Regions from separate parts of the Luteipulveratus mongoliensis genome, predicted to be linked through region 3. Evidence: predicted binding sites of a transcription regulator. Region 3 holds the regulator's gene; each other region holds the start of a gene.
What was found. The regulator HrcA, encoded in region 3, represses chaperone genes, less so after heat shock. The targets are predictions, from matches to a motif close to TTNGCACTCGNNNNNNNCGAGTGCNAA.
Positions count from the first base shown of each region.

Region 1: groL (chaperonin GroEL) is a predicted target of HrcA. The motif match lies at 2,404-2,430, and genes of this name have one in related genera.
Region 2: groES (co-chaperone GroES) is a predicted target of HrcA. The motif match lies at 1,065-1,091, and genes of this name have one in related genera.

Region 1 is NZ_CP011112.1:1,655,891-1,661,160, reverse strand. It holds gene VV02_RS07950 (potassium transporter Kup) at 1-430, opposite strand, end outside; gene groL (chaperonin GroEL) at 658-2,286, opposite strand; gene VV02_RS07940 (hypothetical protein) at 2,472-3,155, opposite strand; gene VV02_RS07935 (hypothetical protein) at 3,248-3,631, opposite strand; gene VV02_RS07930 (DUF3263 domain-containing protein) at 3,760-4,047, opposite strand; gene VV02_RS07925 (MFS transporter) at 4,227-5,270, opposite strand, start outside.
Region 2 is NZ_CP011112.1:1,956,120-1,961,389, reverse strand. It holds gene groL (chaperonin GroEL) at 1-497, opposite strand, end outside; gene groES (co-chaperone GroES) at 604-897, opposite strand; gene VV02_RS09380 (winged helix-turn-helix transcriptional regulator) at 1,122-1,523, opposite strand; gene VV02_RS09375 (NADP-dependent oxidoreductase) at 1,627-2,544, shown strand; gene VV02_RS09370 (hypothetical protein) at 2,560-3,648, opposite strand; gene VV02_RS09365 (hypothetical protein) at 3,666-4,712, opposite strand; gene VV02_RS09360 (hypothetical protein) at 4,712-5,270, opposite strand, start outside.
Region 3 is NZ_CP011112.1:2,683,852-2,689,121, forward strand. It holds gene VV02_RS12815 (CapA family protein) at 1-466, shown strand, start outside; gene VV02_RS12820 (DUF3097 domain-containing protein) at 475-1,323, opposite strand; gene hrcA (heat-inducible transcriptional repressor HrcA) at 1,542-2,567, shown strand; gene dnaJ (molecular chaperone DnaJ) at 2,564-3,691, shown strand; gene VV02_RS12835 (16S rRNA (uracil(1498)-N(3))-methyltransferase) at 3,710-4,450, shown strand; gene VV02_RS12840 (ArsR/SmtB family transcription factor) at 4,397-5,215, opposite strand.

The DNA of each region.
Region 1 (5,270 bases), 1.0 Mb from region 3:
GCGCCGCGACCTCCAGACCCTCCATGGCGCTCAGGACCGAGATCGCCGGCGTGATGAGGCTGTCACCGAAGAACAGCGATGCGCCGATGACGCCGAGAACCATGACCAGTGGGACGCGCCGGTCACCGCGCGGCAGTGACCGCCTGGCAAGAGCCGCGAGCGCGAGGATGCCGCCCTCGCCATCGTTGTCAGCACGCAGGATGAGCCCGACGTACTTGATGGTGACGATCAGCGTGATGGCCCAGAAGATCAGCGACACCACGCCGTAGACGTCGCTCTCGGTGAGCTGCACCTTGTTGTGGTCGATGCTGAACACCGTCTGCATCGCATAGAGCGGACTGGTGCCGATGTCGCCGAACACGACGCCCAACGCACCGAGGAAGAGAACTCCAGCAGGCGAACGGTGCGCAATCTGCCGGGACGAGGTCACGAGCGCGATTCTGCACCCACGTAAGGTCACCGTCCATGCACCCGGGTCCGCCGACGTGTTCGGTGAGACGTCCGTAACGTGTCTACATATCAGCGAACTCGCGCGGAAGTCCGCCTCGCGGGTCCTGGGCGACCACGGTTGTGCACGTCGGACCGGACATCGGCGGGTACGACGAAGGGCGGCCCTCCCCGAAGGGAGAGCCGCCCAGCGCGTACGGGTTCGTGGCTTTAGAAGCCCATGTCTCCCATGCCACCCGACGGGTCGGCCGGAGCCGCCCCAGCCTTCTCGGGCTTGTCGGCGATGACGGCCTCGGTCGTCAGGAACAGCGCAGCGATCGAGCCGGCGTTCTGCAGCGCGGAGCGCGTCACCTTGGCCGGGTCGATGATGCCGTCCTTGATCATGTCGACGTAGTCACCGGTCGCAGCGTTGAGGCCCTCGCCGGGCTTCAGCGAGCGAACCTTCTCGACCACGACGCCCGGCTCGAGGCCGGCGTTGAACGCGATCTGCTTCAGCGGAGCCTCGGCGGCCACGCGCACGATGTTCGCGCCGGTCGCCTCGTCACCCTCGAGCTTCAGACCCTTGAACGCAGCGTCGGTCGCCTGCAGCAGAGCGACGCCACCACCGGCGACGATGCCCTCCTCAACAGCAGCCTTCGCGTTGCGGACAGCGTCCTCGATGCGGTGCTTGCGCTCCTTGAGCTCGACCTCGGTCGCGGCACCCGCCTTGATGACGGCGACGCCACCGGCCAGCTTGGCCAGGCGCTCCTGCAGCTTCTCGCGGTCGTAGTCGGAGTCGCTGTTCTCGATCTCGGCGCGGATCTGAGCGACCCGACCCGAGATGGCGTCGGCCTCGCCGGCACCCTCGACGATCGTCGTCTCGTCCTTGGTCACGACGACCTTGCGAGCGCGACCCAGCAGGTCCAGCTCGGCAGTGTCGAGCTTCAGGCCGACCTCCTCGGAGATGACCTGACCACCGGTGAGGATGGCGATGTCACCGAGCATGGCCTTGCGACGGTCACCGAAGCCGGGAGCCTTGAGAGCCACCGACTTGAAGGTGCCACGGATCTTGTTGACCACCAGGGTCGACAGGGCCTCGCCCTCGACGTCCTCGGCGATGATCGCGAGCGGCTTGCCCGACTGCATGACCTTCTCCAGCAGCGGGAGCAGGTCCTTGATGTTCGAGATCTTCGAGTTGACCACGAGGATGTAGGGGTCCTCCAGGACCGTCTCCATGCGCTCGGTGTCGGTCACGAAGTAACCCGAGATGTAGCCCTTGTCGAAGCGCATGCCCTCGGTCAGCTCGAGCTCCAGACCGAAGGTCTGGCTCTCCTCGACCGTGATCACGCCTTCCTTGCCGACCTTGTCCATGGCCTCGGCGATGAGCTCGCCGATCTGGGGGTCAGCAGCGGAGATCGAGGCAGTCGCAGCGATCTGCTCCTTGGTCTCGATGTCCTTGGCCTGGTCGAGCAGCGACTCAGAAACAGCAGCGACTGCGGCTTCGATGCCCCGCTTGAGGGCCATCGGGTTGGCACCCGCCGCAACGTTGCGCAGACCCTCCTTGACCATGGCCTGGGCCAGGACGGTGGCCGTCGTCGTGCCGTCACCGGCGACGTCGTCGGTCTTCTTGGCGACCTCCTTGACCAGCTCAGCGCCGATCTTCTCGTAGGGGTCCTCGAGCTCGATCTCCTTGGCGATGCTCACACCATCGTTGGTGATGGTGGGGGCGCCCCACTTCTTCTCGAGCACGACGTTGCGGCCCTTGGGGCCAAGCGTCACCTTGACGGCGTCGGCAAGGGTGTTCATACCCTTTTCGAGACCGCGGCGCGCCTCCTCGTCGAATGCAATGAGCTTTGCCATGCGCGGTGGTTCCTCCCACACGAAAGCGAATCGACCGCACGACGCCCGCGACGGACGAGACCGATCCCCGCAGGCTCACGTCGCCTATGAGGCCAGCCCCTCGACGTACGGTCTGGTCTGTCACTCTCACAGGGAGAGTGCTAAGGCCATGATTAGCACTCGACCCCTCCGAGTGCAAATGCGAGTCACTCTGTGTTCGGGCCTCCGGTACGCCGACCGCTCGGCTCCGCGGCGACCGCACCTTCGCGCAGCTGCTCCTTGAGCTGGTCCTGCTGACGCCGGCGGCGCACCTCGTGCGCGGCGATGCCGATCGCGATCGCCACCGGGACGACGTACTTCGCCACCGCGACCGCTGCCGTGACCCAGCCCGGGAGCTCCCAGTCGGGCAGGTCCCAGTCCGGCAGCGGCAGCGATGGGAGGTCGATCGACGGCAGGTTCACATCCGGGAGCCGGTCGGTCAGCCAGCCCAGCAGCAGCTTGACGAGCAGCCCCAGCCCGAGAAGGGGCACGAGGAGGCCGGCGACGGCACCGACGACGTGACGGGCGGCGTACAACCGCGGGTGCTCGCGCGCCTTGGCCTCAAGCCGGGCAGCCTTCGACCCGGGCTCGGGATCGAGGTCGACGTCCAGGTCGCCGCGGGTCAGCGTCGCGCGGCGCACTGAACCGAGGGTGGTCAGTCGGATCGTGAGGTGGCCGAGGTCGGGGCGATCGTCGTCGCCGAGCGTCACGCGCTTGTCAGAGGACTTCGCGCGGGCCATCTCCTCACCGTCGACGGTGAGGACGAGGACTTGGCTAAGCCCTTGCTCGTGCTTGCTGAGGACGTAGTCGTGCCCGCCAACGGTGATCAGGTATCGCTGCTCGGTCGCCACGTCTGCCATGGTGCCGGCCGCGGGCCGCCGAGCGCATCGGCCGAGGGTTCAGGTGGCTGTCGACTTTGGTGTCGGCGCCACCGACGAACGGATCAGGCGGCGAGCGCGGCCGGGACCGGTGTGCAGTCGTGGGCGAGCCGGTCGAGGAGGTCGCCGATCGGTGCCGGCGCCTCGAGCCAGCCCTCGACGCTCACGCCGAGGAGGTCCTCCACCGTCTGGCAGAGCGCGAACAGCTCGACGAGATCGTGTCGTTGGTCGAGGGTGAGGCCGCTCGTGGCACGGGCCCGATGGAGGCTGTCAGCCTCGAGACCGGTGCACCGGGCGACGATCGTGTCGCAGAGGGCGAACTCCGCACGAAGGTCATCGAGAAGCTCTCGTACGGAGCGATGGGCGTTACGGTCGACGCGGCGAACGAACGCCGCACGGGACGGGTCACGCTCACCCAGTCCGTCGCTGCTCACTGTGTCGGTAGCCATGTGGGTGCGACGGGTCGACCCCGCCAGATCGTTCCGACCGCTTGGCTGGGCGGAATGTGAGGTACAGAGGACACGAGTAACGCCCGCCCCGGCCTTGCACCGAGACGGGCGTTACTTGATCGTGGGGCTCAGAGCTCGATCCCGAGCCGGCGCGCCGACCGCTGCTTCTGACGTGAGGCCCGCAGCCGCCGGAGCCGCTTGACGAGCATCGGGTCGTGGGCCAGAGCCGACGAGCTGTCGATCAAAGAATTGAGAACTTGGTAGTAGCGAGTGGAGCTCATGTCGAACCGCTCGCGGATCATCTGCTCCTTGGCGCCGGGGTACTTCCACCACTGGCGCTCGAACGACAAGATCTCTTGGTCGCGTTGGCTCAGCTCGTCGCTGTGCGGCTGCTGGGCCTGCTCCGCGGCACTCATGGATGTCCGGTCCTCCATCGACGCCTGAACGACGTCGTCGTGATCGATGTCCGCTTCCGATGATAGGGCCGAAATCACAACGGTGTCATTCATGGTTGAGGCGTTTGGGACTGATGTGACGGCTGTGGCCAATGAGGCGTTGAGGTCACTCACCCCGCGACGATACGGCACCAACCAGGTCACCGTGGGGCGCCGGGAGCGACTCGTGACCGAGCCCACGTACCTCGTTCGCGTCGCCCTCGTCGTCCGCCTGGACCTCTGCGTTCGCGGCTTCGTCCGCGGCGGGCTCGGTGTACGCCGGCACGTCGCGCAGGCTGACCAGGGCGACTGCAGCGGTGATGACGAAGACCACCACGGCGATCGCTGATGCGATCACCAGGCCCGAGCTGAAAGCGTCCCGCGCGCTGCCCATCAGCGCTGCCGAGGTGCTGGACGGCAGGTGCTTGGCGACGTCCACGGCTCCACCGATGGAGTCGCGCGCCTGGGCCTGCTGGTCCGAGCTGAGACCGTTCGGCACCGCGATGCCGGAGCGGTACACGACGGCGCTCAGGCTGCCCATCAAAGCGATACCGAACGCGATGCCCATCTCGGCGGCGGTCTCGGACACCGATGCGGCGGAGCCGGCCTTCTCCGGCGGCGCCGAGCCGACGACCAGGTCGATGATCAACGCGACCGGGAACGCGATGCCCGACGGCACAGAGCGCGAAGCCGACGACCAGCGGGAGCGGGCTGTCGCCGTACCCGGTGGCCAGGGTTGCCACCCCGATCACGACGAAGCCGACCGCACTGACGAGCAGTCCACCACTCATGATGTACGCCGGCCGGATGCGCTGGGCGACGCGCGGCGCCGACAGCGAGGCGCCCACCATCAGCAGCTGCACCGGGACCATCCAGGCGCCGGACGCGAGCGGGCTGAGCCCGAGGACGAGCTGCAGGTACAGGGTGGTCAGCAGGAACGTGCCCGCCATGACGAGGCCGCTGACGACGTTGATGCCGAGCGAGACGGAGAAGCGGCGAATCCTGAACAGTCGCACGTCGATCAGCGGGTGGGTCAGGCGGCTCTGGCGGCGGATGAACAGCACGCCCATCGCGACACCGAAGGCTGCCACGAGGACGGGCACCGACTCGAAGCCGTGCCGCGCGGTCTCCTTGAGGCCGTACACGACCGGCAGGATCGCGGTCAGGCTGAGGGCCACGCTGGTGATGTCGAGGTGCCCCGGGTT
Region 2 (5,270 bases), 730 kb from region 3:
TTGTCGAACGCGTCGGCGATGAGCCCACCGATGGTCGGGTCCTGCGCGGACAGGGTCGCGACCTGCGCGATCTCGTCCTTGCCCTCGACCTCACGCGCGTTGCTCAGCAGGCGCTCGTTGATGGCCTCGACCGCCTGGTCGATACCGCGCTTGAGCCCGGCCGGACCGGCACCGGCAGCAACGTTGCGCAGGCCCTCCTTGACCAGGGCCTGGGCCAGCACCGTGGCCGTCGTCGTACCGTCACCGGCGACGTCGTTGGTCTTGGTGGCGACCTCCTTGGCGAGCTGCGCGCCAAGGTTCTCGTACGGGTCGTCCAGCTCGACCTCGCGAGCGATGGTGACACCGTCGTTGGTGATCGTGGGGGCGCCCCACTTCTTGTCGATGACGACGTTGCGGCCCTTGGGGCCGAGCGTCACCTTGACCGCGTTGGCGAGGGCGTCGACGCCACGCTCCAACGACTTGCGCGCGGAGTCGTTGAACTCCAGCTGCTTAGCCATGCTGTTCCTTCCGGATGCGATTCAAAGAGCGGGGTACGACGTACGCCCCGCCCCCGGCTGCTGATGGCAGCGGGACCGGGGCGTACGTCGCAGACGAGATGTCGACTCAGGCGAGGACCGCGAGCACGTCGCGGGCCGAGAGGATGAGCAGCTCCTCGCCGGCGTACTTGACCTCAGTGCCGCCGTACTTGCTGTAGATGACCTTGTCGCCGACCGCGACATCGAGCGGGACGCGCTGGCCGTTGTCGTCGATGCGACCCGGACCGATGGCCAGGACCTCGCCCTCCTGGGGCTTCTCCTTGGCAGTGTCCGGGATGACGAGACCGGACGCCGTCGTCTGCTCGGCCTCGACCGACTTGACCACGATGCGGTCCTCGAGCGGCTTGATGTTCACCGACACGGTGTGACCTTCCTTATGCGTGAAAGGCCTGCCCAGACGGGCAGGTGTGGATACGTGACGCCTGGGTCGTGCCGGCTGGTCACGAGCGCCGCCGTCGCGGGGGTCGGTGCTCGTACCGTGGCTGGCACTTGCCCCAGGCGAGTGCCAAGTCCGAATCTAAGTCGCGATTAGCACTCGGTCAACTCGAGTGCCAGAGCGTCTCGCGATCAGGAGGCGCTCCCCGGTCAGGCCGTACGCCGGTCGTGCGCCTCCCGGGCGGCCAGTACGTCGTCCATGTTGTCCTCGGCCCAGTCCTTGAGGTGCTGAACAACCGTGTGCAGCGAGCCTCCGAGGTCGGTCAGGGCGTAGTCGACCGTGACCGGCACGGTGGCCGTGACGGTGCGCGTCACGAGACCGTCGCGCTCGAGGTTGCGCAGCGTCTGGGTCAGCATCTTCTGGCTGACGCCGGCGACCCGGCGCGACAGCTCGGAGTAGCGCATGTCCCGCTCGCTGAGCGCACTGATCACCAGCGTCACCCACTTGTCCGTGAGCCGGTCGAGCAGCTGACGGCTCTTGCACGCGGCCATGAACGCGTCGTACTCGACCTTGGCCTCGGTGCGGCGGCGAGCGGCGGTCTTGGTGGCCATCACATCCCCTTGCGTTGGTTACGCACTCTCAGGTGCCTACTTCCCACGAGAGAGTGCCTGACTCAGAGTAGCCGCCATGTCATCCATTCACGAAGGAGCAGTCATGCGCGCAGCCGTCGTCCGTACTCCCGGCCCCGACGCCTCGGTCGAGGTGATCGAGGTCGCCACTCCCGAACCCGCACCGCACGAGATCCGCATCGCGGTCGAAGGGGCGACGGTCAACCCCGTCGACCTGATGGTGGTCTCGGGCTTCTTCCACAGCATCGGCTGGATCGACCAGCCGGAGCACACCGGCCTGGGCTGGGACATCGCCGGCCGGATCACCGCTGTCGGTGCCGACGCGGCCCGCGAGCACCCGGAACTGGCGGTCGGGACGCGCGTCGCCGCACTGCACGAGGGCCTCGACCACGCTACGGGGCCGTACGCCGACCAGGTCCTGGTCCCCGCGGAGGCCGCGGTCGTCGTACCCGAAGAGCTGGATCTCGTCGCGGCCGCAACGGTTCCGATGAACTCACTCACCGCGGACCAGGCGCTGGACCTGCTGGGCGAGGCCGATGGCCGCACCCTGCTCGTCACGGGCGCCGCGGGCGCCGTGGGCGAGTACGCCGTCCGTCTCGCCGTCTTGGCCGGCTGGGAGGTCGTCGGGCTGGCACGGGAGTCCGACCGCGACGCGGTGGCAGACGCCGGCGCCCGACCGATCGCCTCCGTGGACGAGGTGTCGTCGGTCGATGCGGCCTTCGATGCCGCTGCACTCGTCGACCCGGTCCTCGCCGTGGTGCGGGACGGCGGTCACTACGTCGGCGTGGTGCCTGCGAACGTCCCCGCCTCCGTACGCGGGATCACGACCGCGGCGGTCAAGGTGCACGCGGATCGTGCGCGGCAGCAGCGGCTGCTCGACCTCACTGTGGCGGGCACGCTGCCGACCCGTGTGCACGCGACCGTGCCGCTGGCCGATGTCGCGGTCGCGCTGGACAAGGTTGCGGCGGGCGGCGTCAGGGGCCGCTACGTGCTCGTGCCGTGAGCGCGGTCGGCCGCCTCAAGGTGCGAGCGTCATCGCCCGGTCGAGGATGATCGACGCATCGCTCTGGGGCGGCCGTGCGCCGTTCACGTCGTCGAGCTCGGCCCGCGCCCGCTGCATGATCCGCAGCGTGCCCGTGCCGTTCACGGGCACGTCGAAAACCACCGAGCCGGTGCCACGCGTGGCGTCGAACGCCGCGTCCTTGAGCTCGGGCGTGGGTCGCGGCGCTCGACCGTCGAGAGTGAACGTCGTGCTCACCGGCTCCAGGTCGTAGTCAGCGGCCGGGCCGGAGCCGGCCGCGGCACGCCACTCCCCATCGCTCGGCAACGACACGGATGCGTTGATGACCGCCCACTCACGGCCGGGCTTCGCCCAACCCAGGCCCGAGACGTACGGCAGTCGCAGCGGTGTCGCGACCCCGCACTTCGCGTCCACCGACAGCACACCGCCGAGGCCACTGATCCGGGGCGCCGGGCAGGTCCGGAAGTGGGCGCCTTGACGATCCAGGGAGTACAGCGGCGCAGCCCGACCCGACTCACGTCGACCGGTGGCGATGTCCACGCGCTGCGTGACACCGTCGTACTCGATCTCGATGACCGGCTGCTTGGGCTCGCCGTCGACGGCGATCCACGCCTTCCCCTCACCGTGGATGGTCTCCTTGCGCCGACCGACGATGTCGCCGCCGCTCGCTCCCGGCACGGGGTAGCGATGACCGCCGACGACGAGGTGCACGTGCGGCTGCACAGGCGCCATCCCCAGCGGCACGGTGGCCCAGGTCGGGAAGCCGCCCATGTAGCCCGTCTCCCAGCTCACACCGACGAAGCTGCCGCCCCACGGCGCACGCGGAGCATCGACAGACGCTCCCTCAGGCACGGACTCGACCGGCTCACTGACCGTGACGTCGACCTGTCCGAGAGGCAGCAGCACCGGCCGGGAGCGGCCCGAGACGTCTGTGAGACCGCCGCGGATCACCTGACCGGCCTCGGCACGATCCTTCAGGACCGACCACGCGCCCAGTGCGGCGACTGCCGCAAGCACGACGACGGCCAGCCCAGCCAGCAGCGCGACTCGCGTGCGACGTACGGATGGCTCAGGGGAGGACGACATGGGATCGGACTGTAGGGCTACTCGACGTCCGTGTAGGTCCCGGAGGACCCGACATCGATCAGGTAGGTCTTCGGCGCCGACTTCCACTCGCTGCGCTCGGCGTCCAGCGTCATGGGCAGGCGGTAGCGGGTGCGGATCGCGACGGGCTTCCCGGCCGGCACGAGGAAGGCCCGGTCAGCGAGTCGTACGCGATCGCCGGACACGACATCGCGGCCGACCTGACGCGCAGGCGCCGCGGAGCCGACGGAGACCGTGAACGATGCAGGCCCGGACGGCAGGTACTCCGCACCTTGATGATTCTTGTACTGCCTGGCCCGGTCCTCCTTGCGGGACGCCGAGCTGCTGTGGACCAGGAGCCACTCCTGACCGGCCGGAGCCGCGCCGAGTCCGGGCACATAGAGGCCGCGGTGGAAGCGGACGGTGCACGAGACCCACAAGAACGTGTCCGGTGGCGCCGCGTCGCAACCACGATTCGCGTCGAGGGAGGGCCGCTTGATGGCGGACGCCGTGCTCGGCTCGCTGCGCACGGTCGACGTGACGGTGCGGCCGGCGTACGTCGCCTCGATCCGTACGTCCGAGCCGTCGCCCTTGGCGACCACCACGGCGGAGGACCCTTGGTCGGCGGCCGTCAGACCGGTGACGAGCGGATAACGCTGGCCTCCGGCGACAAGGGCGAGCGCGGAACCCGGGTCGCGCCGCTGAGCCACCGTCGCCAGCGGCCAGACAGGCGGGGTCCCGCTGTAGGTCGTCGGCGACCAGGACACCTTGACGAAGGTCGCACCGTCCGGCGCGGTGAGCCGGTCATCGGAGGGGCCGATCGTGCGGCCGACGCCGACCTGGAGGCTCAGAGCGGTCAGCGGAAGCGACACCGACATCATCCGATCCTCGGACTGGTCGTTGAAGAACGTGGCGTTGTCCAGCCGGTCGCCGATGTGGACGTCGTCCCTGGTGAGGCGCCAGGTCGCCACACCGACCACGAGGACGAGGAGTACGACGGCGGCCGTCCACAGCTGCCATCGTCGGCCGGCACCCCCGGCGCCCGTTGCCGCATCCGAGGTGCTCATCAGGAAGCCTTTCGTGGGTCAACGACGCCGGGGTAGGCCAGTACGGAGGTCCGGTGCAGGGTGGCGGTCTTAGGCGCCTCGGTCTCGGCGCCGTGGCGGTCATCGCGCGTCAGGGGTGCGTCGACGACCGTGCTGAGGGTGACCGGGGCGCCACTGACGACCGAGAAGGTCAGGTCGCTGATCACGCGATCGGTCGAGGGGTCCTGCTGGTTGCGGGACGGCGTCACCGTGCGGCTCGGGCGGGTGCCGTTGGCCGTGACCGTGGTGGTGACGCGGGTGGCGTTGTAGTCCGCCGTTGCGGTCTCACTGCTCCACTCGGCGGCGGAGCCCAGGAGGCTGTAGTAGCCCGACCCCTGCACCACGAACCACTCTCGCCCGGCAGCGGCCCAGCCGAGCCCTTCGACGTAGGGCCTCCGGCTGGTCTGGCCGACGACCGGCCGGAGCTCCCACCGAAAACCGTTGCCGCGGACGTATCGGTCGTTGTCCGGTCCGACGTCCACGGGCTGCAGCGCCAGGTCACTGCGGGGACGGTAGAGGGTCGCGAAGTCGCCGAGCTCA
Region 3 (5,270 bases):
CAAGGACGACGTCGTGGCCTCGCCGCTCAACCGTCAGCAGGTGCGTCCGGGGCAGTCCCTGTCACTCGTAGCCGATGTGCGTCACGCGGCCAAGGGCGCTCGCCTTGAGCTGCGGTGGTACCGCGGCGCCGAGGGGAGCAGCCTGCGGACGACGAGCGAGACGATTCCTCAGGTCGACAAGAGTGCTGCGGGGTGCCGCAGAGTGACCATCAACGCCACCGTGCCGTCAGACGCCCGGGCCGTGCAGGTCTTTCTGCGGCTCGAGCCACCCAAGGGCGGTCAGGAGACCCGACGACTCGCGGTCGACAATGTCCGCCTCGCCCAGTGGGCGCCGGAGGGCATCAGCGGCCGTCAGTACGACATGGTGCGGACGACCGCTGCCGCCACCGGCCGATTCGTTCGAGACCTGCCGGGCGCGAGGGCCAGCGCGGAGACGCCGGTCCTCGAGGCGCCTGAGCCGCAGTGAGGTGGGGGTCAGGCCGGTGCGGTGACGAAGTCGATGAGCTCCTCGACCCGGCCGAGCAGCGAGGGCTCGAGGTCGGCGTACGTCCGCACGGTCGACAGGATGCGCTTCCACCCGTGGGCGACATCGGCCTGGCTGGAGTGTGGCCACCCGAGCTCGGCGAGGATGCCGTGCTTCCACGACGTGCCGCGCGGGATCACCGGCCACTGCGACCAGCCCAGCCGCTCGGGCCGCACGGACTGCCAGACGTCGACATACGGGTGACCCACGACGAGCACATGGTCAGGGGAGGCCGCGTGGCGCGCCTGCTCGACGATCTTGGCTTCCTTGGTGCCGGGCACGAGGTGGTCGACCAGGACCCCCATCCGGCGCGACCGGTCCGGCGCGAACTCGCGGATCACTGCGGTCAGGTCATCGACACCGTCCAGCATCTCGACCACCACACCCTCGACGCGCAGGTCGTGACCCCAGACCTTCTCGACCAGCTCAGCGTCGTGCCGGCCCTCCACGAAGATGCGCGAGCCCGACGCCACCTTGGCCTTGGCGTCGTGCACGGCGACCGAGCCCGATGCCGTACGCCGGCCGGCCTCCTTGGCAGCCTTCAGCGCCTCGCGCTGGCTGGCCGTCGGAGGCGTGAGGACGACGGGCTTGCCGTCGAGCAGGAAGCCGGGTCCGAGAGGGAACGCCTTGGTCTTGCCGCGCCGGTCCTCGAGGTGGACCACGTGCATACCGCCGGCCTTCTCGACGCGGACGACCGCGCCGCACCATCCGGTCTGTACGTCCTCGACCACCAGGTCGGGCGTCGCCTCGACCTCGGTGGACCGACCCCGCTTGGGGGCCTTCCAATCGGTGCTCAGCACGTCGCTGCCGTATCGGTCACCTGATCCCACTGGACGTGACTCCTCCTCCGGCCTAGGTCGCAGGCTCCCTCGGTCCGGCATCATCGTCCCGTCGATCGCCACCCGCAGAGGCTAGGTCACCGCCCGACCGCGCCGTGGTGGCGACACGCGACCGTACAAGGAGCACGTAGACTTGGCACTCGGAACGCAGGAGTGCCAAGCACGGCGAGGAGGTGTCGATGAGCGAGGAACGCAGGCTGCAGGTGCTGCGCGCGATCGTGCAGGACTACGTCTCGACGTCCGAGCCGGTCGGCTCCAAGGCTCTGCTGGACCGGCACCAGCTGGGTGTCTCGGCCGCGACCGTACGCAACGACATGGCCGTCCTCGAGGAGGAGGGCCTGATCGCTGCGCCGCACACGTCAGCGGGTCGGGTTCCGACCGACGCCGGCTACCGCGTGTTCGTCGACCGGCTCAGCCAGGTCAAGCCCATGAGTCACGCCGAGAAGTCGGCGATCCGTGAATTCCTCGAGCAGTCCCTCGACCTCGATGACGTGGTGGACCGGACGGCTCGCCTGCTGGCCTCGCTGACCCAGCAGGTCGCGGTCATGCAGTACCCGTCCCTGTCCCGGTCCTCGGTGCGACACGTCGAGCTGGTGGCCCTCGCTCCGCAGCGGCTGATGGTCGTCCTGATCGTCTCCAGCGGGCGGGTCGAGCAGCGTGTCCTGGAGGTCAGCGAGGACCTGCTGACCCCCGAGGGCGAGGGGTTGGTGGCCGATCTGCGCACCCGGCTCAACGCCGAGGTGGCCGGTCACCTGCTCGCCGAGGCGACCCAAGGGCTTGCCGACCTGGCCGAGGCGTTCCCGCAGCGCGACCGCGAGACGGTGCGACTCGTCGTACAAGCGCTGACCGACGCGATGGCCGAGCAGCGTGAGGAGCGGGTCGTCCTCGCCGGCACCGCCAACCTGGCGCGCACAGGAGCCGACGGCCTCACCCTCGCGCCCGTCCTCGAGGCGCTGGAACAACACGTCGTGCTGCTGCGTTTGTTGTCGACAGTGGATGCCGACGCGTCGAACGCGGTCGCGGTGCGCATCGGGGCGGAGAACCCGTACGAGGGCCTCCACACGACCTCGATGATCACCACCAGCTACGGCACCGGGGCCGTTGCCGGGCTCGGAGTGCTCGGCCCCACCCGGATGGACTACCCCTCGACCATGGCGGCCGTTCGCGCCGTCGCACGCTACGTCTCGGAGATCCTCGATCAGTGAACGACTACTACGCCGCCCTCGGTGTCGCCCGCGACGCGAGCCCGGAGGAGATCAAGCGCGCATATCGCAAGCTCGCTCGCAAGCTCCACCCGGACGTCAACCCCGGGCCTGAGGCAGCCGACGAGTTCAAGAAGATCTCGCAGGCCTACGAGGTCCTGTCCGACCCCGAGAAGCGCCAGGCGTTCGACATGGGCGCCGACCCCTATGCCCAGGCGGGCGCTGCAGGATTCGGCCAGGGCTTCTCGTTCAGCGACATCATGGACGCGTTCTTCGGCGGTCAGGCGGCCGGTGGCGGCCGCGGGCCGCGCTCGCGCCAGCAGCGCGGTCAGGACGCGCTCGTCCCGCTCGAGATCGACCTGGCGACCGCGGTGTTCGGTGGCAACGCCGACCTGGTCTTCGACACCGCCGTCATCTGTCCGACCTGCAGCGGCGACGGTGCACGACCCGGCACGGGCACCCGCACCTGCGATGTCTGTCAGGGTGCCGGCCAGGTCCAGCAGATCCAGAAGTCCTTCCTCGGTCAGGTCATGACGACCCGGCCGTGCACCAACTGCCGCGGGTTCGGCGAGGTCATCACTGACCCGTGCTTCGAGTGCTCCGGTGACGGGCGAGTGCGCAACCGCCGCACCATGACCCTCAAGGTGCCGGCCGGCGTCGACTCCGGCACCCGGATCCAGCTCTCGGGCGAGGGTGAGGTCGGTCCGTCCGGCGGCCCGTCCGGTGATCTCTATGTCGAGGTACGGGTGCGCAAGCACGCGATGTTCCAACGCCAGGGCGATGACCTGCACTGCTCACTGGAGCTGCCGATGACGGCGGCCGCCCTGGGCACCACGCTGCCGCTCGAGACGCTCGATGGCACTCGGGACGTGGACATCAAGCCGGGCACACAGGCCGGCGACACGATCACCCTCAAGGGCCTCGGCGTCACCCACCTGCGGTCGGCGGTGCGGGGCGACCTGCTGGTGCACGCCAACGTCAGGACGCCCACCAAGCTCGGTCCCCAGCAGGAGGAGCTCATGCGCCAGCTGGCCAAGGAGCGCGGCGAGGAGCGGCCCGAGGCCAAGTTCCAGCCGGTCAACCATGGTCTCCTGGGTCGCCTGCGCGACGCGTTCGCCGGCAAGTAGTCCCCACCTCACGGACTCATGACCGCCCCGCTGTTCTACGTCGAGCCGGGCGCGCTAGACCACGTGACCGGCGGTTCGAGCCTGCTGCTCGATGGCCCCGAGGGGCGGCACGCCGCGACCGTACGCCGGATCGCGGCGGGTGAGTCCGTCCAGGTGGCCGACGGCACCGGCCGGCTGGCACAGGCGGTCGTACGCGCGGCAGGACGGGACGAGCTCGACCTCAGCATTGTGTCGGTCGAGGTCGTCGAGCCTGCAGCGCCCCGCTTCGTGCTGGTCCAGGCGCTGGCCAAGGGCGACCGGGACGACCAGGCCATCGAGGCGGCGACCGAGCTCGGCGTGGACGAGGTCGTGCCGTGGCAGGCCGAGCGCAGCATCGTGCAGTGGCGCGGCGAGCGTGGGGCGAAGTCCCTGCGCAAGTGGGCCGGCGTCGTACGCGCCGCAGCCAAGCAGTCGAGGCGCCCGGTCGTGCCGGTCGTCGCCGAGCCGGTCGATCGAAAAGCCTTGTGCGACAGGGTTTCTCGTGATGCACGCACGCTCGTGCTGCACGAGGAAGCGACGGCGTCACTCAATGACGTCGAGCTGCCCGCGGGCGGTGACGTGTTACTGGTTGTCGGTCCCGAGGGCGGCATCAGCCCCGCCGAGCTCGACGCGCTGACCGAGGCGGGTGCGGTTGCCGTACGCCTGGGGCCGACGGTCCTGCGGTCATCAAGTGCCGGACCGGCGGCTCTGGCCGTCCTGCTCGCTCGCACTCGGTGGTAGCCCACCCGTCAGCCGGCTGATCGATCGTTCGCCGGCGTCGGTGAGGACCAGCTCTCGGTCTCGCGCCCCGTCGGCGACCCAGCCAAGGTCGCGGATCGAGGTGAGCAGCGCCGCGCCCAGCCGACCCGCCAGGTGGTAGCGCTGCTCGGTCCAGTCCGCGCACATCCGAAGCAGCGGCCGGCGGGTGCCGCCGCCGGCCTGCAGCGCATCGAGGTCGACACCCCACCGCGACAGCTCCTCCGCGGCGGTCGGACCGAGCTCGAAGGGCATCGTCCGCGACGCCGAGGACAGCGCGTCGGCGGGGGCGCGTTCGACTCCGGTGCCTCCGTCCGTCCGCTGCAGAGCCTCCTGCGCCACGAGGTGAGCCAGGACGTGGACACCGAGACTCCCGGCGAGGTGGTCGTAGCACGTGCGGGCGAGTCGGAGCCGCCGCGCGCGGGTGCCCTCACGTAGGGACGTCACCGGTGGCACGGGAGCCAGTTGTGAGAGCGACTCGAGGGCAGTGGCGACATCGGCGCCGGCCAGTGAGTAGAACCGATGCCGACCGCTGGGCTCGACCGTGACCAGACCTGCCTGCAGCAGCCGCCCGAGGTGTGAGCTGATCGTCTGCTGGCTGACGCCCGCCTCCAGCGCGAGCCGTGAGGCGGGCAGCGCCCGGCCATCGAGCAGCGCCGTGAGCAGCCGCGCCCGCGAACGATCAGCGAACAGGGCAGCCACGACCGCGATGTCTGGCTCCCCACCTCTACGTCGTCCCTCAGCTGTCATGACTTCATCATCGACCGCCGACACCTCGACCGGGGTCGAAGCAACCGGCCCCGAG